Regions from separate parts of the Marinobacter sp. KM021 genome, predicted to be linked through region 1. Evidence: riboswitches for the same ligand, from Rfam matches in the RefSeq annotation. Region 1 holds a riboswitch; the other holds the start of a gene.
The links. Region 1 has a riboswitch for cobalamin ahead of RVM24_RS17605 (TonB-dependent receptor domain-containing protein). Riboswitches for the same ligand answer to the same signal wherever they lie in the genome.
Positions count from the first base shown of each region.

Region 1 (11,991 bases):
GGTACAACAGATACAGGAAAGTGGGAACGCCCAACAGCGCGGTGATCACACCCACCGGCAGTTGCTCCGGCGCGATCACAACCCTTGCCAGGGTATCCGCCAGCACCAACAGTGTGCCACCGGCTAACGCACAGGCCGGTAAAATCAGGCGCTGGTCGTTACCAAGCACCAACCGAAGCATATGCGGGACCACCAGCCCTACAAAGCCTATGCTACCGGCCATGGTCACCGCCGTGGCCGTGAGCAGGCTGGCAAGTATGTAAATCAGCCATTCCAGTGGGCGCACTGAAATCCCCAGGGCAGCAGCCTGCATGGGGCCACGGGCCAATACATTCAGACTGCGGCCAAGAGGCACCACCAGCGCACAGACCAGCACCAGCACGCCAAGCCCCGGCCAGGGTGCCCTGGCGTAGGACACATCGCCCATGAGCCAGTACAACATGCCCGGCAACTCTCTGGCCGGGCTGATGGCCAGCATCAAGGTAATGACCGCCCCCCAGCCAGCCGCCACCACAACCCCCGTGAGCAAAAGGCGGGAGGGCGTCCAGCTGCCGGTGCCGTGGGCGAGCCCGAACACCATCAAGGTGGCCAGCATGGCACCGGCAAAGGCAGAACCGGAGATAACCGCGCCGCCGAGCCCCGCCAACATCGCCAGCAATGCCCCCACGGCGGCACCCCCGGACAGCCCCAACACATAGGGATCGGCAAGCGGGTTACGCAGCAGCACCTGCATCAATGCCCCGGCCACCGCCAGCAGACCTCCGGTGGCAAAGGCCGACAGCGTTCTGGGTAGCCGGAGCTCAAGAATCAGAGTACGGTGCAGGTTGGAGCCCTCACCCAGAAACACCAACAGCACATCCGCAGGTGCAATTGCGACACTGCCAATACCGACCGACATCACCATGGCGATCAGCCCCGCTACGGCTAGAACGGTGAGGGGCAGGGTGATCGGGCGTATCACACGGCTACTCCACTAGGGCCGTCGGCCACGGGCCACCTCCAGTTTCTCGCAAAACAATTGCGTTCCCTCAAGCATTCTCGGAGTCGGTCGCTGAACCAGTGACGGCGGAATAAAAAAGAGGTTGTTTCGCTCTGTCGCAGTGATACTGGGGAATGCCTGCCAGCGCGCCAGCCAGTGGCGATTCTCCTCACCCATTCCACCCGCCAGAATGGCCTCGGGATTCGCCGCAATCACCGCTTCCGCACTGATCCTCGGCACTAGCCGGTCCAGCTGACCAAACACGTTATCACCACCGCAAAGTTCAATCATTTCACCGATCAGGTGCTGGCTGTTGACCGTCATCAGGGGCTCATCCCAAACCTGGTAGAACACCGGCACCGGATCAGCCTTGGCGTACGCCTCCTGCAAGTCGGCAATGCCCTGACGGAATCGCTCCGCCTCTGCAAAGCCTTCTGCTTCAGTACCTGCCAGTATGGAGATGCGCTCAATGGTGTTGGAGACAGCTTCAAAACTCCGGGGTTCAATGGAGAACACCGGGACGCCCATATTCTTGAGTGTGACCAGCTGCTCCGTCGGATTCCCGGTTACCCAGCCAATCACAAGATCCGGCTGCAGCTCCAGCAGCCGTTCCATATCCATGCGGGTATGGCTACCCACTGAAGCGACCTCTCGGGCTGCCGGGGGATAATCGCTGTAAGCCACCACGGCAACTACCTGATCACCGGCGCCCGCCGCCCATGCCAGTTCTGTCGCCCCAGGCGAAAGTGCGGCAATGCGTTTTGCCGGGTGTTCCAGGCATATCTCCTCGCCCAGATCATCCGTGGCGCAGACATAGGATGCCAGGGCCGGAGATGCCAGCAGCATCCAGCCGAGCAGTATGCTCACACCCTTAAGCTTTCCCACTGGCGCCTCCCCGGCAAGATTATGCAGTTTTATCGGAAGTCATAGCGAATCGAAAGAAACCCTGCGGTTCCCGCCGCCAGGTAGCCTGAACCATCAAATCGGGTTGCCGTCGCGTATTCCTTATCCGTAACGTTCTGAAGCGTCAGCCGTGCTGTCCAGTCCTGAGTAAATTCCCACCCTGCACGAAGGTTGAAGGTGACGTAGCCCGGTAAACGATTTTGATTACTAGCATCATCGTAGCGGTAGCCACTGGCCAGAGCGGTGCCTCCCAGACTCCAGGCGCCCATTTGACGGTCCAGGTCAACCCTCAGCGATTGGTGACTGCGACGACGCAGGCGGTTATCCGTCTCACGATCACGAGGATCCATCAAGGTGAGTTTGACCCCAAGATCCCAACCATTCGACCGCAGACCGGAGGCCAGCTCCGCGCCACGAATACGGGCTTCACTCACGTTGGCAGGCCGGAGATCACCGTTGATGCTCTGGAGTTCAATCAGATTCTCTACGTCCAGTTGATAAAGAGCGGCATCCCAGTACCAGTGTTCGTAACGACCGCTAAGCCCCAGCTCCACGGACGCGCCTTCCTCCGGCTTGAGGTCCGGGTTGCCGGCATAACTGCCACCGAAATCGAATATCTCCAAAGGATAGTAAAGATCATTGAACGTGGGCGCCCGGAAAGAGGTGCCATAACTCACCCGTACCCGGTGGGAACGGTCAAACGAGTGGCCAAGGGCAATGCCACCGGTTTCCTGTCGACCGTATGCCTCGTTGTCGTCGCCGCGAAATGACAACTGAATATCGGAAGGGCCGAAGTTTAAGCGCAGTTGGGTGAATAACGCGGCATTAGTGCGACTGTTCTCATCGAACTCGATGGTGCTTTTCACTTCGTCGGATTGTAGCTCTCCCCCGACCGCAAGCTCGTGCACGCCTGCGGTGAAAGTGTTTTCCCATCGTGCGGTTCGGGTTTTGGTGTTGAATACAGAATCGCCGGCACTACGGAAGCTTTCTTGCTCGTCAGCGGATTCTGAAAGCTGGATGGACGTCGCCCAATAATCACTGACAGGGGTATTCAATGTGACGCCGATGGTCCGGATCATAAAATCCGTGTTGCCACCGTCAAATTCAGTATTGCCCTGTGACTGCATGATGACGAAACTGGCCTCTCCTCCGCTCGGCAATTCATGCACAACACGCCCGACGCCGGCGGTATTGCGAAAACCTTTGTCCTCGCCATCTTTCACAATTCTGGTGCCATCGGTCTCCTTGTGCAGCCCGCTGAGGCTGAACCGGGTTGCGCCGTGAGTCGCCGATGCGCCAGCACTGGTTTTCTGGGTGTTGAAATTGCCTGCTCCGGTTTCAACCCACCCTCTGTTACCGTGCTTTGGATCCAGTGTAAATGCCTGAATGACACCGCCTACCGCGTCAGCGCCATAGAGTGCACTGCGGGGGCCCCTGACGATTTCCACGCGCTCGACCAGATCAGCTGGAAAATACTGCCAGGGCGCGCCACCGCTGGTTGCAGAACGAAGGCGCACACCATCAACCAGAAAGACCGTGGAATCATTCGCAGTGCCACGAGTGAATACACTGGTGTTCTTGCCAAATGACCCGTTAGTGACCAGATCAATACCGGGCTGCGCCGCCAGCAGATCGGTAAACTCGGCAGGCGCCTCACGACGGATGGTTTCTTCTTCGATGACCGTCACCGAAGACAGGCTTTCGCCCACCGTACGGGGGCCAAGCGTGGCAGTTACAACAATAGGTTCAAGAGTATCCGGGGCGGCTTCAGACTCTGAACCACTCGCCGGTAGGGCAAAAGGCATGAACACAAGGGCAGACAAGACTTTGGAACGCTTCATTTCTTCACTCGCTTCGCACCGCACTCACCCGTGCGGTTGATACTGATTCATGCGGAGGAGAAATGTCTGTATTGACGGAGGGTGGAGGGGCGTCGATCAGTTGCATTGGCCGGTTCACCCACCGCCGCTGCCCTCCGCAACGTAGGTGTCTGGAACTCATGGGCTCCAAATTCCAGGCCGGTCTCCGGGCTTCCAGGTGGAGCTGATGCTCCGGGGCAATCACCTTCCCATGCCAGAGGCACAGTGGCGCATTGGATTGCCTTTCACCTGATTACCGTTGCGGGGGCAGCGCCGGGCTCTCACCGGCTTCCCGTTTCACTCACTGCATTCGCCGGACTATCGCCAGTCCGGTTGGAACGCTCAGAGCACCTGAAATTGCGGGCAAGACTATCAACCCGGGTGGGGGTGGTCAATGAGATATGTTAATTCAGACAACGCACTTCCCAGACGTTGCCAACCGGACTCATCAGGCGGCAAACCGAAGCGCAGGGCTGGCGGCTCATCAAAACGCCTGACCAGAATGGCACGACGAGCCAACTCATCCGCTATTGGTGCTGCGTTTTCGTGATGGACCGTGCGAAACAGCAACGTACCGTTGGTTGCTGGCATGCCAGATTTCCTGAGCAGGCCGTCCATCCGCAGCCGTGACGTCTGCAGCCTGCCCAGCGCCTCTATCTGCCATGCCCTGTCAGCCAGAGCTCTTGCCATCAGGTAACGCGCCGGGCCACTGACGGTCCAGGGGCCCAATTCAAAAGCCAGCGCACGGGTCAGCTCAGGTTCAGCCAACACAGCCCCGGCGCGCATTCCGGCCAGGCCGAAAAACTTGCCCAGAGATCGCAGAAGTATCAGACCCGGCGCGCCCGCCCAGGGTTCCAAACCGTGTCCGGGCTCTCCCTCAACAAAGGCCTGATCAAGTACCAGCCAGCCCCCACGTGCCTGCAATCGTTGGTGCCATAGCAGAAGACGGGCCGGATCGACCAGCTGCCCGGTCGGATTATTCGGCTGTATCCACACCACCACGTCCACAGAATCCAGCCAGGTCAGATCGTCTTGCTCTATTGCCTGCTCAGGAATCGCCACCACCTCGAAACCGGCGCGACGCCAGGCATGACCGTGCTCGCGATATCCAGGCACGGGCACCGCCACTCGACCAAGACCATGCACCCTGGCGCGCACGGCGGGCAGGGCCATGATCGCCGCCTGGGATCCCGCCACCGGCAGGCAGCTGGCCCGCTCGGGCGCACCTGCCCAGGAACGGATGATCTTCTCCAGCCCATCGTCCGGCTCTGGCAGTCGTTGCCATACCTCCGGTGGGATGGCCGGCACCGGCCAGGGTACCGGATTGATGCCGGTGGACAGATCAAGCCATTGCTCGCGGGGGATGCCCCAACGCTGTATTGCGGCCTGTAACCGCCCGCCATGCTCCGGGGATTCAGAAAGGTCGAAGGCCGTCATCCGGCACCTCCAGGCACCACCCAGCTGCAGGCAAGGGCGAGGACGAGCAGCACCGACAACCAGAGCATTACCCCGCGCTGTACCAGGGCAATAGCACCTTCGATTGTCGCTGCCGAAGCCCCGGGGCCACGACCTAACACTGGCCGTTCCTTGATGCCATTGGCATAGGGCGCCGGCCCACCGAGGGTCACACCAAGGGCGCCCGCCCCGGCCGACATCACTGGCCCGGCATTGGGGCTATCCCAGGTTCTTGCCTGGGTACGCCAACAACGGAGCGCCACCCGGGTACTTCCCAACAGCGCATAAGTGAGGGCTGTCAGCCGGGCAGGCAGCCAGTTCATGAGGTCATCCAGCCTGGCGGCAAACCGACCGAAGTAAAGAAATCGTGAGTTGCGATAGCCCCACATGGCGTCCAGGGTATTGATCAATCGGTGCAAAACCACACCCGGCAGCCCGGCAAGCAGGTACCAGAACAGACTTGAGAACACCGCATCGGCACCATTCTCCAGCATGGATTCCGAGGCAGCCGCGGCCACCCCCTCGTCGGACAGCGCCGCTGCATCCCGGCTGACAATCCACCCCACCGCTTTCCTGGCTTGGTCACCGTCGCCCGTATTCAATGCAGAGGACACCGCCCGGCCATGCTCCGCCAGCCCCCGTAACGACATTGCGAGCCATACGCCGGCCACTTGAGCCACCAACCATAGCCAGCCGCCCAGCCAGAATTGCAGCGCTACAGCCAGTGCCAGCACCGGCGTGACGACGATCGCGGTTGCCAGCGCACCCAGGCACAGGCTCCTTGCTGCGGCCTGCGGCTGGCCATTCAGGCCAGCTTCCGCCACCGAGGCCCAACGGCCAAAGCCTGCCAGAGGGTGCCACCGGCGCGGTTCACCAACCAACCAGTCCAGTGCAACCGCCACGACACATACCAATACCGCAACCAGAAACGTTTCCAAATGTGGGCTCCATGAATCAGATGCTGGCAAGTCTAACCGAGTGGAGCCTGATCTTGACACCTTCGCCTCCCGGTAAGACCATCCTCGGTTTTCCGCCCACAAGGAATCATCGTCATGGCCCTGCCTCAAAGCTGGCTAGCACCGCCCCCCGCCCCCTCAGCCGAACACGCCGCACTTGCCGCAGCGCGACAGCAGGTTCTGACCAAACCGCCAGGCTCTCTCGGGCAACTGGAGCAGCTGGCGATTACCCTGGCGGCCCTGAACGGCACAGACAGGCCAACCGTTGATCCTGTCCGCATGGTGGTGTTTGCCGGTGATCATGGCGTATGTGCTGAAGGTGTTTCCGCCTTTCCCCAGGAGGTCACCGCCCAGATGGTTGCCAACTTCGCCGGCGGTGGCGCGGCCATCAGCGTTATGGCCAGGGAACTCGGCGCCAGCCTGGAAGTTGTGAACCTGGGCACGGTCGGAGAGGTACCGATGCTCCCCGGCGTCATTCACCAGATTATCGGCCCCAGTACTGCAAATATGGCCGAAAAATCCGCCCTGGGCACGGGCCAGGTAGCTGCTGCACTGACCAGTGGCGACCAGGCAGCCGAGCGATCGGCCAACGCCGGATGTCGGCTGTTCATCGGTGGCGACATGGGTATCGGCAACACAACCAGTGCCGCCGCACTCGCCTGCGCATTGCTTGACCTGCCACCCGAGAGGCTCGTCGGGCCGGGCACCGGCCTTGACAGCGAGGGGGTCACTCGCAAAGCCCGGGTGGTCTCCAAAGCACTGGCCCGGCATGGCGACGACCGAAACGCCTTGTCTGTGCTGACTTCTCTCGGCGGCTTCGAGATTGCTGCGTTGACCGGTGCCATCCTCGGCTGCGCAGCCCGCAAGATCCCGGTATTGGTCGATGGCTTTATCGTCTCGGCCGCCGCTCTTGTGGCGGTTAGCCAGCAACCCGGAGCGCGTGATTGGCTCATGTTTGCGCACCGGTCTGCCGAGCCCGGTCACGACGCGGTGCTGGAAGCACTTGATGCGACCCCACTGCTGGACCTGGGCATGCGCCTGGGTGAGGGCAGCGGCGCCGCCGTTGCCCTGCCTTTGCTTCGGGCAGCCTGCGCACTGCATAACAACATGGCCAGCTTTGCTGATGCCGGCATCAGCGGAAAATCCGGGGAGTAGAATCATGACAACCACCGTGATCGACCTGATACGCCATGGCGAACCCGAGGGTGGGCAAATGTTCCGGGGCAGCAAGGACGACCCGCTGAGCCCCGTCGGCTGGCAGCAAATGGAAGCCGCCGTCCACGGTCACGACCATTGGGATGCCATTGTCAGCTCGCCGATGACACGGTGCCGCCTGTTTGCAGAACAGCTCGCGCAAAGACGCAGGATTCCCCTGCACATCGAAGATGACCTGCGGGAAATCGGATTTGGTGACTGGGAGGGGTTAACTTCGCGGCAGGTCCAGGAACGTTATGGCGACCATCTCAGCCGCTTCTGGCAGGACCCCATAAACTCCAACCCGCCCGGCGGTGAAGCCATTACCGACTTCTACCAGCGAGTCACCCTCGGGTTTGATCGCTGGCAGGACAAACTTGCGAGTCAGCGTATCCTGGTGGTTTGCCATGGTGGCGTTATTCGCATGGTGCTGGCCAACGTGCTGGGCATTCCTCTGGAGAAATCGTTTGCCGGCTTTTCCGTACCCTATGCCTGCCGCAGCCGGATTCAGGTAGACCAATCCGAGTTTGGCACCTTCCGCAGCCTGGTCAGCCACCAGCCTTGAGGGTCAGTGGCAGACCAGCCACCGACATCACCACCTCATCACAGCGCTGCGCGAGTGCCTGGTTGAGCCATCCCAGCTCGTCGGCAAAGCGACGGGTGAGGGGGTCCATGCCGATGGTGCCCAGGCCTACCTCATTGGTGACGATCACCAAGGGGCCTGGATAAGTTTCCACGGCAGTCAGAAAGGCGGCACGTTCAGGCTGAAACAGCGAACGGTCGGCGAACAGGAGATTACTCAACCAGAGACTCATGCAGTCCACTAGAACCAGCGGCGAGGTACCATGCCCGTGAGCCAGGTCTGACAGCGCCCGGCCAAGGTAAACGGGCTCCTCAACCAGCTGCCAGTGTGCCGGGCGTTGTTGCTGGTGGCGCCGGATCCGCAGGGCCATTTCATCGTCACCGGCGGTGGCGGTAGCCACGTAGACCACGTCTGCGCCGGCGTCGCGTGCCCGTTGCTCCGCCAGCCCCGTTTTTCCAGACCGGATACCACCGGTAACCAGTAACTTGTTGACCATAAAACACTCTCTCGTGCTTACCCACCGTGGCCAAGGTACACCAAGTGAACAGACAGCTGCTATAGTTTGGCCAGACTCTGGAATAAGCGGCCAGCCAACCGCAAACATTTAATCAAGACTCAGTCACTCTGGAGAGCCCATGCAGGCCGAACTGTTGGACATCCGCAACCACATTGCCCAATACCCCCCGTTCAATGACATGCCTGAAGAACTTCTTGAACGGGTTGTCAGCGGTATTGAGGTGGCCTACTACCGCGCCGGCACCCAGATACTTGAACTCGGCCAGACCAATCATTGGCTCCACTATATCCGCAGCGGCGCCGTGGAGATTTTCCGCCGCTCCGGTGAGCTGTACAACCGCGTGGGCGAGGGCGAAATCTTTGGCCAGTTCGGATTGATGATGAACAAGAAAGTCCGGTTCCCCGCCAAAGCCATCGAAGATTGCCTGATCTACAAGATTCCGGATACCACCTTTCAGCATCTGTGGGAAACCGACGAAAACTTTGCTGACTTTGTTGAGATTGAAGACCGCAGCCGACTGCGTTCGGCGGTTTCGCGTAGAGAGAAATCCAACGAACTGATGACCGCCAAGGTTACCCGCCTGATATCCCGGGAACCGGTTTCCGCTCCGACCACCGTTCGCCTGCAGGAAGCCGCCAGAATCATGACAGACAATGGCGTATCGGCGCTGCTGTTGATGGATGAAAGCGGCGAACGCCCGAAATTGCAGGGCATCATCACCGACCGGGATCTACGTACCCGTGCGGTTACCCATGCCCTGGCCTCGGAAACCCCGATCAGCGACATCATGTCGGAAGGGCTGATCACCATCAGCGCCCGCTCCTTCATCTTCGAAGCCATGCTCACCATGCTCCACAACAACGTGCACCACCTGCCGGTGATGGAAGGCGACGAAGTGCGGGGCGTGATTGCGTTGTCAGACATCGTCAAGTATGAAAGTCAGAGCAGCCTGTACCTGGTGAGCAACATCTACCACCAGAACGACGTCAAAGGCCTGAAGAGAATCAGCCTGGAAGTCCGCGACAGCTTTGTACGCATGGTCAATGAAGACGCCAACTCCCACATGATCGGCAGCGCCATGGCCGGTATCGGTCGCAGCTTCAGCCAACGCCTGCTGGAACTGGGTGAAGAAAAACTCGGCCCGCCACCGGTTCCCTACTGCTTCATGGCCCTGGGCTCCATGGCCCGGGATGAACAGCTGGTCGTTACCGACCAGGACAACGCCATGGTGCTGGACGACAGTTTCATCCCCGAAGAGCACGATGAATATTTTATGGCGCTGGCCAAGTTCGTGTCCGATGGCCTGGCCGAGTGTGGATACACCTACTGCACCGGCGATATCATGGCCACCAACCCGAAATGGCGGCAACCGCTGAGTGTGTGGAAAGGTTACTTCACCGACTGGATCGAAAATCCCAAGGCGGAAGCCCTGCTCAACAGCAATATCTTCTTCGACCTGGATGGCATTTACGGGCAAACCGACTTTACCGAACAGTTGAAAACCCTGATTGTAGAGAAAGCCAGCGGCAGTCAGCGCTTCCTTACCTTCCTGGCCAGGAACGCCCTGAACCGAACACCACCGCTCGGTTTCTTTCGCACCTTCGTGCTTGAGGAAGACGGCAAGCACCAGAAAACATTCAACCTCAAGCGCCGGGGTACAGCGCCATTATCCGATTTGATCCGCGTACACGCCCTCGGATGCGGCAGCCGCTCCCAGAATTCCTTTGAGCGACTGAAAGACATTGCCAAAACCAAGCTGCTGCTGGAAGACGATGCCGGCAACCTGCGCGATGCCCTGGAATTCATCTCCATTGTTCGCATCCGCCACCAGGCCCTGGCCATTGAAGAGGGGCGAGAACCCGACAACAACGTACGCCCGGAAGACCTGTCCCCGTTCGAACGCAGTCATCTGAAAGACGCCTTCCAGATCGTCAGCAACGCCCAGAAGTTCCTGCGCTTCCGTTACAACGCCGGAGGAGCCACCAGGAATGTCTGACAGCATCAAAAGCGGGAACAGCAAACAGGACTGGCCAGACAACTACCGAAAAGCCGCGGAAAAAGCGAAGGATGCCCGAATCCGAGCTCTCTACCAAGCCGGCTGCCCTGACCCGCAAACTCCCATTAAAGAGGTGCCACTGGTCGCCCTCGACTTCGAAACCACAGGCCTGGATGCCGACCGCCATTCCATCATCAGCATCGGCCTGGTCCCCTTTACCCTCGGCGGCATTCAACTCGGCAATGCCTGGCACCAGATCGTCCGGCCGCAACTGCCGTTGCAGCAAGACACCGTCACCATCCACGGCATCACCCACAGTGAAATCGAACACGCCCCGGACCTCGCCGACGTGCTCGACACCCTGTTCCAGCACCTCAACGGCCGAATCCCCGTGGTCCACTACCGCAACATCGAACGCCCGTTCCTGAACCGGGCCCTGCAGTGGCGCCTGAAAGAACAACTCCGCTTCCCGGTCATAGACACCATGGCCATCGAAGCCCACCTGCACCCCAACCGAAACCCCAGCCGCTGGCAGAAACTCATGGGCAAACAGCCCATCTCCATCCGCCTGGCCGACAGCCGAACCCGCTACGGCTTACCACACTACGCCGGCCACAACGCCCTGATAGACGCCATCGCCACCGCCGAACTGTTCCAGGCCCAGGTGCAGCATCATTTCGGCACTGATACGCCTATTGGAGATCTTTGGGTCTGACCGCCATAGCCCCAAAGCCCTGCAACCGCTAGAATGACCCCACACCAACCAAAGAGCCCAAAGTGACCGAACAAATCACCAAAACCACCCCCCTGGACGCCTTCCGTCGCGCCAGAAGAATGTGGCTAAAAGGGGAGAAAATCAGCCTCGCCGCCCTGGCCGATGACCTGCACATCGGCCGAGCTACCCTGTTCCGCTGGGTCGGCAACCGAGACCTCCTGATTGGTGAAATCCTATGGTCGCTCTATGAGCCTCTGTATAAAGAAGCCCGGGCCCAAACCCCCGGCCATGGCGTAGACTACGTGGTCGGCGTATTCCGCCACATCAACATGACCATTCTGCACTTCAGCCCCCTGCGCAAATTCCTGCACCAGGACCCTGAATACGCCCTGAAAATGCTCACCTCGTCTCACTCCACCCTGCACGCCCGCACCGTGGAAGTGAACACCCGCTTACTGAAAGACGAAGTGCGTGCCGGCCACCTGAGCCCACCCATGAACATCCAGAGCCTGTCCTACTTCATGGTGCGCATCGCCGAATCCTGTCTGTACAGCGATATCATCGGCGGCCGCGAACCCAGGGATGAAGAGCTGGAAGATGCCTGCACCGCTGTGCGCATCCTGCTAGGCGGGAAAGTCTGACAACATCTGCGCTGGCAGAACCGTGCAACGCAGGCTAATCTGACGCAATAACGCCGGGCCCCGGCCCGTTCAAAAGCAGACCACAAACACCCGGAACCAACACCCGCAAAGGAGCGCGACATGCCGTTACACCAATCCATTAGCCAGAAACTGTTTACGCCAATCATCATTGCACTCGCCCTGATTGCCCTCA
Region 1 covers NZ_CP136129.1:3,763,249-3,775,239, reverse strand. Annotated here, with positions in the region: gene RVM24_RS17615 (FecCD family ABC transporter permease) at 1-904, opposite strand, end outside; gene RVM24_RS17610 (cobalamin-binding protein) at 974-1,825, opposite strand; gene RVM24_RS17605 (TonB-dependent receptor domain-containing protein) at 1,894-3,723, opposite strand; cobalamin riboswitch at 3,882-4,074, opposite strand; gene cobD (threonine-phosphate decarboxylase CobD) at 4,114-5,178, opposite strand; gene cbiB (adenosylcobinamide-phosphate synthase CbiB) at 5,175-6,134, opposite strand; gene cobT (nicotinate-nucleotide--dimethylbenzimidazole phosphoribosyltransferase) at 6,249-7,307, shown strand; gene RVM24_RS17585 (histidine phosphatase family protein) at 7,312-7,911, shown strand; gene cobU (bifunctional adenosylcobinamide kinase/adenosylcobinamide-phosphate guanylyltransferase) at 7,895-8,425, opposite strand; gene RVM24_RS17575 (putative nucleotidyltransferase substrate binding domain-containing protein) at 8,565-10,442, shown strand; gene RVM24_RS17570 (3'-5' exonuclease) at 10,435-11,157, shown strand; gene RVM24_RS17565 (QsdR family transcriptional regulator) at 11,220-11,798, shown strand; gene RVM24_RS17560 (hypothetical protein) at 11,919-11,991, shown strand, end outside.

Region 2 (11,991 bases), 270 kb from region 1:
GCAGAGCTCTGCTGGCCGGCCTCAAGGTGCCGGCTGATGGTGGATTCCTGGCGCAGGATCGCTTCAATGTCCATGATGCTGATGGTGCCGTCTTCGGCCATCAGCACGGCCCGTTTGATGACGTTTTCCAGCTGGCGGATATTGCCGGGCCAACTGTAACTTTCCAGGCGCTCCATCACGCCATTGCCCAGCAGGGTATAGCGGCCGTACTCCCGGTTGGCACTTAACAGGAAATGCCGGGCCAGAATGCGCACATCGCCCTCCCGGCTTCGTAACGGGGGCAGGTGGATTGGGAACACGTTGAGCCGATAGAACAGATCGAGGCGAAACTCACCCCGGTTGACCGCATCCTGCAGATTTTTATGGGTAGCGGTGACGATTCGGACATCGACCGGTATGTCTTTGTTACCCCCGACGCGCTGGATCACCTGGCCTTCCAGAACCCGCAGCAGTTTGGACTGCAATTCCAGGTTCAGGTCGCCGATTTCGTCCAGAAACAGGGTGCCACCACTGGCCAGCTCGATCTTGCCGGGTTTGGTGGCAGACGCGCCGGTGAATGCGCCCCGCTCGTGGCCAAACAGCTCGGATTCCAGCAATTGATCGGGAATGGCCGCGCAGTTGATGGCGAGGAAGGGTTGCTCCTTACGGGCGCTATTCAGGTGCAAGATCTGGGAAAAGCGCTCCTTTCCGGTGCCGGATTCGCCCGTGAGCAATACCGTCACCTGGGTTTTGGCCACCCGGGTTACCTGAAGCAATGCATCCTGCACCGCCCGGCTGTCGCCGAGTATGCCGTGATTGGTTTGCTGGTTTTGCAGGGCGTCTTTCAGCTCCTGGTTTTCAGCCTGGAGGTGGTTGGTACGCTCTTCAATGAGGGAATTAATCTTGATGATCTGGGCAATAAAGGTCGCCAGAATCCTCAGGATAACCAGATCGGCACTGAACGATCTGGGCCGCATGCGCAGCCGGTTGACCGCCAGCACACCCACGGGGGTATTGCCCTCCAGGATGGGAATGGCGATGTAGGCCACCACCCCGTCTGGCAGGGTCATCCGGTCGACCGCCCGGAACAGGTAGCCGGGCTCCTCATCGATGTTCTGAACCACCGCCAGCTGGCCCTGGCGCATTACCCGGCCGGTGATGCCCTCTTCAAAGCTGTACACGCCGCGCTTCCGCTCTTCGGGGGTCAGGCCGTAGCTGTATTGAATGTGCAGAGCGCTGTCGTCCGGTGTCGACAGCAGTACCCGGCCCCGGTTGAGGCCCAGCATTTGCGACATCAGGCGCAGTATGCCGGTGATCGCAGATTCGGGAGAGCCGGAGTGGCCGATCAGTTTGGCGGCCTCTTGCACAACCGTAAGGTCGGTCTCGGCCTTGATGACATCACTTTCGAGTGGTGACGAGAGATTTTCCATGAGCAGTATGCCATTCCAGGACATTGTCAGAGATTGATACAGCAATCTCTGTGCCTGATTGTCCGTTGGACTGACATTGTCGCTTTCATAACAGAACAAGGCCGCCCCTGAGGACGGCCTTGTTCCGGGCGACTCAACCGTTATTCTACGTGCCAGTTAAAGCGTTTTATCAGCAGGCTACAGATGGAGTCCAACCCGTAGCCGATCAGGCCAATGACTACCACGATAGCGGCCAGCGTATCGTAGGAGAGGGTATCCCGGGCATCGTTGATGGCGTAACCGAGGCCGCTGGTGACGCCCAGATACTCCGCCGGTACCAGTACCACCCAGGCCACGCCAACGGCCAGCCGGATGCCGGCGAGCACATCACTCATGATCGCAGGCATGATGATGCGTCGCAGCATGTGCAGTTCCGAGGCGCCCAGGTTGCGGGCGACTTTAAACCAGTTGGGATCGATCCGGCGCACGCCGTGGGCGGTCGAGAAGATGATCGGCCAGACCGCTGCCATCACGATCAGGAAGATAATGGCCGAATCCCAGGTAGGGAAGGCCAGAACCGCGATCGGCATCCAGGCCAGGGGGCTGATCATCCGCAGGAACTGAAACGGCACATTGGCAATCTTCATGGCACTGCCCACGTAGCCGATCAGCACGCCGACCGGCACCCCGATAACAATCCCCCAGAACAAGCCATAGAGAATCCGATACAGGCTGGACAGGACGGTGGGCCAGATAGCACCACTGGCCACAAGACCATAAAGCGCGTGGAAGGTAGGTGCCGGGGCAAAGTTGGCGAACGCCCACATGTCTGGGTCATTGGCCACCAGGTAGCCGCCGAACCACCAGGCGGCCAGCAGACTGGTGATGCCCAGGGCCGGGTAGCGCAGGCTGCTGAGCATGCTTAGCAGCGGACTGAGCCCGTTGAAGCCGGATGACGGTGCGTTCAGGGCAGAGGAGGTTTTGGTACTCATAGTTTGACCACCTCTTCCCGATCAAACGGGTTGTCTGCGTCAAAGCCCGGCGCGTCTTTCCAGCCGGGGTGTTTATCCATGGCCGCTTTGACAAAGCGGTAGTCCACCAGGTCATCCACCACAAAGTCTGGGTCCAGGTCCTGCAGGAAGGTGGTATCGCCACCGACCAGGGTCTGCTTCAGCTCGTTGACGATAAGCCGGGTGGCGGAAGGGAACGGCCACGGCTGGAAGTCGATGCGTCCGCTGCCCCAGTTGGCGTTCTGAATCGCGTTGGGATCGGCGTAGCTTTCCTGGTCATAGAGCGTCATCGCCTGTTCAACCACATTGGCCGCCATGGGCAGATAGCCCTTACCATCGCGCGACAACAGGTGAGCGACTTCTTTCTTGTTCTGCTGGGAATAGATCTGGGCTTTAACAATCGCGTTCATCACCTTCTGGGTCCACACCGGGTTGGCGTTAACCTGGTTCTCGTTCATGCAGACCACGCAGCATGGGTGATTGCGCCAGATATCCCCGGTGAAACGCAGCATCTTGCCGCCGGCCAGCATTTCGCCCACCGCATTGAAGGGTTCCGCGACAATAAAGGCGTCGATCTTCCGGGCCGCCAACGCGGGGGGCATATCCGGCGGCGGCATGATCTGCAGGTTCACCTCGTTGGGCGCCAGGGTCTCGCTTTGCGACTTGATGACCGGTGTCAGCCCGGCGTGGCGCAAGCCCATCTGCAGCACAATGTTGTGCATGGAGTACCAGTAGGGCACCGCAACCTGTTTGCCGCCAAGATCCGCAAAGCTTTTGGCATCGGTATGGCGACCAACCACCAGGCCCGAGCCGTTCAGGTGCGCCCACGACATGATCTTCACCGGGAAGTTGTTGTTGTAGCGCATCCAGATCGGAATCGGCTTAAGGAAATGCACCAGATTGAATCGGCCTGCGGCAAACCCCTCCACAAGCGGTGACCAGCCACGGATCAGTGTGGGCGGTTCGGTTTTCAGGCCTTCCTCTTCGAAAAAGCCTTTGGCGTGGGCCACCAGCAGAACAGTGGCATCGGTGATGGGCAGGTAACCGATACGCACGACTTCATCGGCCGGAGGTTGGATACTGCCCCAGGCAGCCGTGCTGGCGGACATCCCGAACGCAGCGGCCAGGCCGCCAAGGGCCAAGCTGTCGAGCATGAAATCCCGCCGGCTCATTTCGTGTTCCTGGAGGTATTCCTGATCGGATTGCCTGGTGGTGGGCTTGTTGCGTTTCGGCTTTTTCATCGTGTCTTCCTCATTAAGATTGGGCGTTTTCAGGCGGCGCTTTCGGCTTTCGAGTCGGCGGGTTGGCTGGACTGGGCATCCCGTCCGGACAAGCCGGTGTCGGTGCCTTTGAATTGCTGCATCAGTTCGTCGCGCAAGGTCTGAAACCCGACATCCATGTGCCGGCGAGGCCAGGGCAGCTTGACCGGAAGTTCACTGACGATTCGCCCCGGGTTTTGAGACATCACGAGCACCCGGTCCGCCATGGTGATGGCTTCATCAATATCGTGGGTGACGATCACCATGGTGATGCCGCGCTCGCGACAAATAGCGGGCACCTCCTCCTGAAGGGCAGAGCGGGTGAACGCGTCCAGTGCAGAGAACGGCTCATCCAGAAGCAGCACCTCGGGGTTGGTGGCCAAAGATCTTGCCAGTGCAACCCGTTGTTGCTGCCCGCCAGAGAGGCTCTGAACGTTTTCCTTTTTCTTGTCGTGCAGGCCCACCATGTCGAGCAGCGCATCAACCTGCCTGGTCGCTTCGCGCTTGGAGTGGCCTGCGAACAACAGGCCCAGAGCGGCGTTTTCCTGAACGGTCATCCAGGGGTACAAAGAGGCTTTCTGGAACATCATGTTCCACTTGGCACTGGGCGAGGATATCTGGTGACCGTTGACCCGCACGCAGCCTTCCGACGGAATCAGCAGCCCGGCCAGCATATGCAGCAGCGTCGACTTGCCGCAGCCGCTACGGCCGATAAGAGCCGTCATCTGACCCGGCTCAATTCGGGCGTCGATGTCTTTCAAGGTAGGTTCGGCTGAGGGTGAAAACCTGTGGGTGACGTAGTCGATCGACAGTGATGCGCCCATGTCTTTGCTCCGATTCAAAGAAATATTGACCTGAACCTAAGCAGTATGTGTGCCACCAAAATTAAGCTAATAAAATCAATAATTTGTGATTTTTTCCGAAGATTGTCACCGGTTGCTTGTTGTTGCCAATGTCGGACAATGGCAAGGATTATTCGCCATTGCTGAGCTTTGCTCAGATAGACGGATGGTGGAGGACGTGGCTTGGGCAGTAATGGCATCAGTGATGAGTTGGGGATTGCCCGGCATTTAGGTCTTTTTCTGATCGGGGCTCGTGTAAAAAACTGGTGATTTACTCTATAATCTCGGCCCTGTCCCGGGGCGCGCGTACCCCCATATACGCCTAATTACTGACCTGATTGCTACCTTCTGGCCATTACCCGGTGCACAAATATCAAGGAAGATTGCGGCCTTCTGCCGCATACTTTCGTGGCGTCCACCCCTCAGAAGAATTGAGCAATGCCCAACACCGTCCTGTCTGGCTTTACCCATAACTTTCTTGGCAAAGCACCTGTCTGGTACAAACAGGTTATTCTGCTGTTTCTGATTGCCAATCCCATCGTGATGTACGTGTTCGGGCCGGGTGTGACAGGCTGGTTGCTGATTGGCGAGTTCATCTTCACCCTGGCCATGGCGCTGAAGTGTTATCCACTGTTGCCGGGTGGTTTGCTGGCGGTGGAGGCGTTGCTGATCGGGCTGACCACGGCAGACGCCGTGTATCACGAGGTTCTGGTGAACTTCCCGGTGATTCTGCTGCTGATGTTCATGGTGGCGGGGATCTACTTCATGAAAGACCTGCTGCTGGTGACGTTCACCCAGATTTTGGTGGGGGTTCGCTCCAAGTCAGCGCTGTCGCTGCTGTTCTGCACTGCGGCCGCCTTGCTGTCAGCGTTTCTGGATGCGTTAACGGTGACCGCCGTGATTATCAGCGTGGCGGTGGGCTTTTTCTCGGTTTACCACAAAGTTGCGTCGGGCAAAGGCTACCAGCAAAGAGATCACAACGCTGGCAGTGATGCAGAAGTGATCGAGCTGCACCGGGAAGACCTGGAAAACTTCCGGGCGTTTCTGCGCAGCCTGTTGATGCACGGTGCAATAGGTACTGCCCTGGGTGGCGTTGCCACCATGGTGGGTGAGCCCCAGAATTTGCTGATTGCCAAGGTGGTAGGGTGGGATTTCGTTGGCTTCTTTCTGCACATGGCGCCAGTCAGCATCCCGGTGTTTTTCGCGGGTCTGGCGACTTGTTGGGCGTTGGAGAAACTGCGCTGGTTTGGTTACGGCGGCCGCCTGCCCAAGCCGGTGCGCCAGGTACTGGAAGAGTTTGCCAAGAACGAGCGGGCACGTCGCACCAAAGCCGACCAGGCATCCCTGTGGATTCAGGCCATCGCTGCCGCCATTCTGGTGATCGGCCTGGCGTTTCACATTGCTGAAGTTGGCCTGATTGGCCTGCTGGTGATTATCCTGATTACCTCGTTTACCGGCGTCACAGACGAGCACCAGATTGGTAAAGCCTTCCAGGAATCCCTGCCGTTCACCTCTCTGCTGGTGGTGTTCTTCGCCGTGGTGGCGGTGATTCATGAGCAGCATCTGTTCAAGCCGATCATCGATTATGTGCTCAGCCTGCCAGAGCACCAGCAGCCAGGCATGTTCTTTATCGCCAACGGCTTGTTGTCGATGATCAGTGATAACGTGTTCGTGGCCACGGTGTACATCAGTGAGGTCAAGCAGGCGCTGGACGCCGGGGCCATCAGCTATGACCATTTCCAGACCCTGGCGGTGTCGATCAACACTGGCACGAATCTGCCCAGCGTGGCCACTCCTAACGGTCAGGCGGCGTTTCTGTTCCTGCTGACGTCCGCCATCGCGCCACTGGTGCGGCTGTCGTATGGGAAAATGGTGATCATGGCGTTTCCGTACACCCTGGTGATGGGTGGTGTGGGGCTGTACATGGTGACCCATTCGTTCTGAATCAACATTTTTTGACGTTCGCCGCTACAGTAATTGGTGTATCTGTTACCCTCTAGAGAAACAGATAACGATAAGCGGTATACATGCGCAGTTGCCAACGTTACTCCACTGATCTGCCTCGCGGCGCCTGGGCGCTGACGGGGCTTTTTGTTGTCCTGATCGGACTTCTCTATAACACTCTGGTCCATGCCGACGACCAGGATCCATATAGCATGAAGGCCGTTCGAGTTGCCTATGTGGAGTTTCCGCCCATCACCTACCGCACCGCTGAGGGTGAACCAGCCGGTGAGTTTGTGGAGATTACCAGGAAGGTTGCTGCAGAGGCCGGCTACGAGCTGGAATTCCTCTATCTGCCTGTGGCACGTACCTACCTCTATCTGAGAGACGGCACCGTTGACCTCTGGCTGGGATTATCTGCCACGCCGGTACTGAAAGAAGCCGTTCTGGAAAGCTGGATCAGCCCGATTCCCGTGGAGTTGAGTGCCTGGTACCGCCAAGATACAGAACCGCTGGAACACATGGACCAGTTGCATGGCAGCATGGTGATATTGATCGGAGGCTACACCTATGGCGGGCTTCGGGATTGGCTGGAAGACCAGCCAGACATTCGCATTACCGAGGCGCCCAACCACCGTTCGGCGGTGGATATGCTGAAACGAAAGCGGGGTGATTACCTGCTCGATTACCGCCAACCGGTGCGAGAAATCCTGACCCACCCCTCAGACGCCATCATTCGGGAATCGGAAGTACGAAGCCGCAACAGCGCCTGGATATTCTCGCTGGCCAGCTCCCGGGCCGCCATTCTTCGAGAGGCGTTTGATGATGCCTATCTGCGGTTGGCCGAGCGTGGTGAAGTGCCGCCGGTGCGCCGGTTCGAGAAAACCTTTGTTTTGCCGGGATTTCCTGAACAGTACCGTTGAGTTCACGGCTTCTCAAGCACCAGATCCCGATACCACGCGGTTGCCCGTTCACCGGTATTATCCGCATCCGACATGATGGCCACGCCAACAATGCGCGGGGGATTCTCCCCGAACGCTTCCCGGTAATCTGCCACAATATCCCGTTCCACCGTGACCCACTCACCGGTTTGCTCCGGGCCGGAATTGACCGCCACCATCATGGTTTGGTCGGTGAAGGCGTTGGCGACAATGGATTGCTCAGGTAGCCGGTTGGCCCAGATATAGTTCAGGGCATTACCCGGCAGGGACTCACCAAACATCACCTCCACGGTTTTGCGCTTGGCCCGTTCAAAGAATCCTGCATTGTCGGGCTGGAATTCAAAGGCCACGTAGATTCGCGCCGGGTAGTCGTCGCCGGACTTTTTCCGGGCATCGCCCCGGTCGAACACGTTGGACACCTTCCATTGCCAGCGCAGAATCAGCGATTCGCCGGGTTCTAACGACAATCGGGCAATCAGGCCGGAGGCGCTGTTATCAGCGCTCGCCTTGACCACCTGAACACCGTCGTCCGTGACCAGCTCATAGCGCGTGTGCCGGTCGATTCTGGGCAATTCCAGAGGTTCCCAACCATCGGATAATGAACTCATGGTGGAGAAGGGTTGCAGTAAAGACTCCTGCGCCATCAGTAACGGGCTGGCCAATAGCAGAGCCAACACCCATGCAGTGCCTGCCAGTGATGAACGCTTCATAGACTTATCCTTTTGTTTCCGGGCCACTGCAATGGCAGACAGCGGGCCTGCGATAAAGTGCCTTGTCAGTGGCTATTAGTCCGTATATAGTGACCAAATCCTTGGTTGACTACCATATGTTGTGATCATTCTCTGATCACTTCAGGCATAAAGGTAGTCGGGAATCCGGTGAGAATCCGGAACTGACGCGCAGCGGTATTGGGGAACGAGCGTGGCATCAAGACACTGGCAAGCGCCGGGAAGTCGCCACGCAAGGCCGAACCAACAGGTTCACGCCCCTGAGTCCGAAGACCTGCCAGGGAAACAGCACTGCACCTTCGCGACTCAAGGTGAGCAGATCGGTTATCCCTGCCCTGAAACAAGGCACGGTATGCTCCTGCATTCGCGAAGGCTAAATGGAATCTGACGCGACTTCAGGAGAACACGATGTCTGCCACCGCTCTGGCCGAAGCCCCGGCTACCGATACCCAATCCCTTCAAGTTATTAAACGCAACGGCACCCTGGTTGGATTCAATCCCGCCAAAATCAGTGTGGCGGTGACCAAAGCGTTCCTGGCCGTGGAAGGCGATAAAGCCGCCGGCTCTGCCCGCATCAACGACGCCGTGCATCGGGTAACCGAACAGGTGGTGCAGGCCATCAGCCGGCGCCTGAAAGCCGGCGGTAAAGTGCATATTGAAGACATTCAGGACCAGGTGGAACTGGCCCTGATGCGGGCCGAAGAGCAAAAGGTGGCCAGGGCTTACGTGCTCTACCGGGAAGAACACGCCCGCAAGCGTGCCATCGAAGAACCCATGGAAGCGCACCCGCACCTGACCGTGAAAAAAGCCGACGGCAGCGTGGCGCCTCTGGACCTGGGCCTGATGAAACTGCAGGTAGAGCAGGCCGCCACCGGCCTGGACGGCATTGATGGCGAATCCCTGGTCGACGAAGCCCTGCGCAACCTGTACGACGGCATTGAGGAAACCGAAGTGCTCTCCGCCCTGATCATGACGGCCCGTGGCCGTATCGAGCAAGAGCCGGACTACAGCGCCGTCACCGCCCGCCTGTTGCTGGAACAGCTTCGCCTGGAAGCGGCTGAGGCCCTGGACCTGCCCCGCAACCAGCCGCTGACAGAGGTTTATCCACAGGCCCTGAGCGCGTTCATCCACGCCGGTATCCGCTACGAATTGCTGGACGAAGCCCTGGCCGCCTTTGACCTGGAACGCCTGGGCGCGGCGATCATCCCCGAGCGTGACCACCAGTTCGGTTTCCTGGGCCTGCAAACCCTGTACGACCGCTACTTCCTGCACTGGAACAAAGCCCGCCTGGAACTGCCCCAGGTGTTCTTCATGCGTGTCGCCATGGGTCTGGCCCTGCGGGAAGACGACCCCAACGCCCGCGCCATCGAATTCTATAACCTGCTGTCCAGCTTTGATTACATGGCCAGCACGCCCACCCTGTTCAATAGCGGCACCCGCCATTCCCAGTTGTCCTCCTGCTACCTGACCACCGTGCAGGACGACCTGGAAGGTATCTACGGCGCCATCAAGGATAACGCGCTGCTCTCCAAATGGGCCGGCGGCCTGGGCAACGACTGGACGCCAGTACGTGCACTGGGCTCCCACATCAAAGGCACCAACGGCCAGAGCCAGGGCGTGGTGCCATTTCTGAAAGTGGTCAACGACACCGCCGTGGCGGTCAACCAGGGCGGCAAGCGCAAGGGTGCCGTGTGTGCCTACCTGGAAAGCTGGCACCTGGACATCGAGGAATTCCTGGAGCTGCGCAAGAACACCGGTGACGAACGCCGCCGCACCCACGACATGAACACCGCCAACTGGGTGCCGGATTTGCTGATCGAACGCATGCGTGAAGACCGGGACTGGACCCTGTTCTCCCCCAGCGATGCCCCGGATCTGCACGATCTTTACGGCAACGCCTTCCGGGAACGCTACGAGCATTACGAAGCGCTGGCGGAGCAGGGCAAGATCAAACTGTTCAAGAAAATCCCTGCCAAACAACTGTGGCGCAAAATGCTCACCGTACTGTTTGAAACCGGCCACCCCTGGGTTACCTTCAAAGACCCCTGCAACCTGCGTTCCCCGCAGCAGCACCAGGGCGTGGTGCACAGCTCCAACCTGTGCACCGAAATCACCCTGAACACCAGCGCCGACGAAATCGCCGTATGCAACCTGGGCTCGGTCAACCTGGCCGCCCACATCGCCAACGGCGAGCTGGACGTACAACGCCTGGAACGCACCGTGACCACCGCTGTGCGCATGCTCGATAATGTTATCGACATCAACTTCTACGCCGTGCCTCAGGCGAAGAACTCCAACCTCAAACACCGCCCCGTGGGCCTGGGCCTGATGGGCTTCCAGGACGCCCTCTACCAACTGGGCCTGCCCTACACCAGCCCGGAAGCCGTCGAGTTTGCCGACGTGGCCATGGAGCAACTGAGCTACTTCGCCCTTCGCGCCTCCGCCACCCTGGCCGGTGAACGGGGTGCCTACGAAACCTACGAAGGTTCCCTGTGGGATCAGGGCATCCTGCCCATCGATTCCATCAACCTGCTGAAAGACAGCCGCCGGGAAGGGGACCTGTCACTCAACACCAACAGCCGCCTGGACTGGACCCCGGTGCGCGAGCTGATCGCCAAAAACGGTATGCGCAACAGCAACGTTATGGCCATCGCCCCCACTGCCACCATCTCCAACATCGTTGGGGTTTCCCAGTCCATCGAACCGGCGTACCAGAACCTGTTCGTGAAATCGAACCTCTCCGGCGAATTCACCGTGGTCAATCCCTCCCTGGTGCGCGACCTCAAAGCCGAAGGCCTTTGGGATAACGTCATGGTCAACGACCTCAAATACTTCGACGGCAGCGTGCAGCAGATCGACCGCATTCCGAGTGAGCTGAAAGCCCGCTACGCCACCGCCTTCGAAATCGACCCGAGATGGCTGGTAGAGGCCGCGGCAAGGCGCCAGAAGTGGCTCGACCAGGCCCAGAGCCTGAACCTGTACATGGCCGAACCCAGCGGTAAAAAACTGGACGCCCTGTACCAACTGGCCTGGGAACGCGGTTTGAAAACCACCTACTACCTGCGTTCCCTAGGTGCCACCGGCGCCGAAAAAGCCGCCCCGGTGGCCGCGCCGCAACCCCAGGTGTGCAGCATTGATGAGCCGGATTGCGAAGCCTGTCAGTAACCACTTACTTAACTTTGGAGGCCTAACCATGCTGGATTGGGACGACGAACCAAAAACCGAAAACAAGCCGACGGCCAGCGCCGGACCGGCGCCGGTGAATGTAGACGACAAACGCGTCATCAACGGCGAAACCGACATCAACCAGTTGGCGCCGTTCAAGTACCCCTGGGCCTGGGAGTACTTCATGAACGCCAACAAAAACCACTGGACCCCGCTGGACGTCAACATGGCCCAGGACGTCCACGACTACCACCACCGCCTGAGCCCGGCGGAAAAGCACGTGTATGAAAACGTACTGGCCTATCTCACCACCTCCGACATCCTCGCCATGCGCAACATCGGCCTGGCCGTGATGGAGAAAATGAGCGCGCCGGAACTGCAGATCTACCAGGCCCGCCAGGTGTACGAAGAAGCCCTGCACACCTGGACTTACCAGCACTGCATTGAAACCCTCAACCTGGACCAGAGCGAAATCTACAACCGCTACCGGGTGGTGCCGGAAATCAACGGCAAGATCCAGCTCGCCAACCGACGGCTGGACGCCGCCATGCGCTCCGACATGAACCTACGCAACAAAGACGACCTGCAGGAATTCATCATGTCGTACCTGTTCTTCGCCGCCGTGTTTGAGGGCTGCTGGTTCTACAACGGCTTCAGCCCCATCTTCGCCCTGCAGCGCCGGGGCCTGATGCGCGGTACCGGTGAACAGCTGCAGTA
Region 2 covers NZ_CP136129.1:3,494,935-3,506,925, reverse strand. Annotated here, with positions in the region: gene RVM24_RS16455 (sigma-54 interaction domain-containing protein) at 1-1,409, opposite strand, end outside; gene RVM24_RS16450 (ABC transporter permease) at 1,550-2,380, opposite strand; gene RVM24_RS16445 (ABC transporter substrate-binding protein) at 2,377-3,639, opposite strand; gene RVM24_RS16440 (ABC transporter ATP-binding protein) at 3,669-4,481, opposite strand; gene nhaB (sodium/proton antiporter NhaB) at 4,938-6,443, shown strand; gene RVM24_RS16430 (substrate-binding periplasmic protein) at 6,656-7,363, shown strand; gene RVM24_RS16425 (DUF3047 domain-containing protein) at 7,366-8,091, opposite strand; cobalamin riboswitch at 8,208-8,405, shown strand; gene RVM24_RS16420 (ribonucleoside-diphosphate reductase subunit alpha) at 8,518-11,274, shown strand; gene RVM24_RS16415 (ribonucleotide-diphosphate reductase subunit beta) at 11,303-11,991, shown strand, end outside.
Region 2: another riboswitch for cobalamin. It lies ahead of RVM24_RS16420 (ribonucleoside-diphosphate reductase subunit alpha); the one in region 1 lies ahead of RVM24_RS17605 (TonB-dependent receptor domain-containing protein).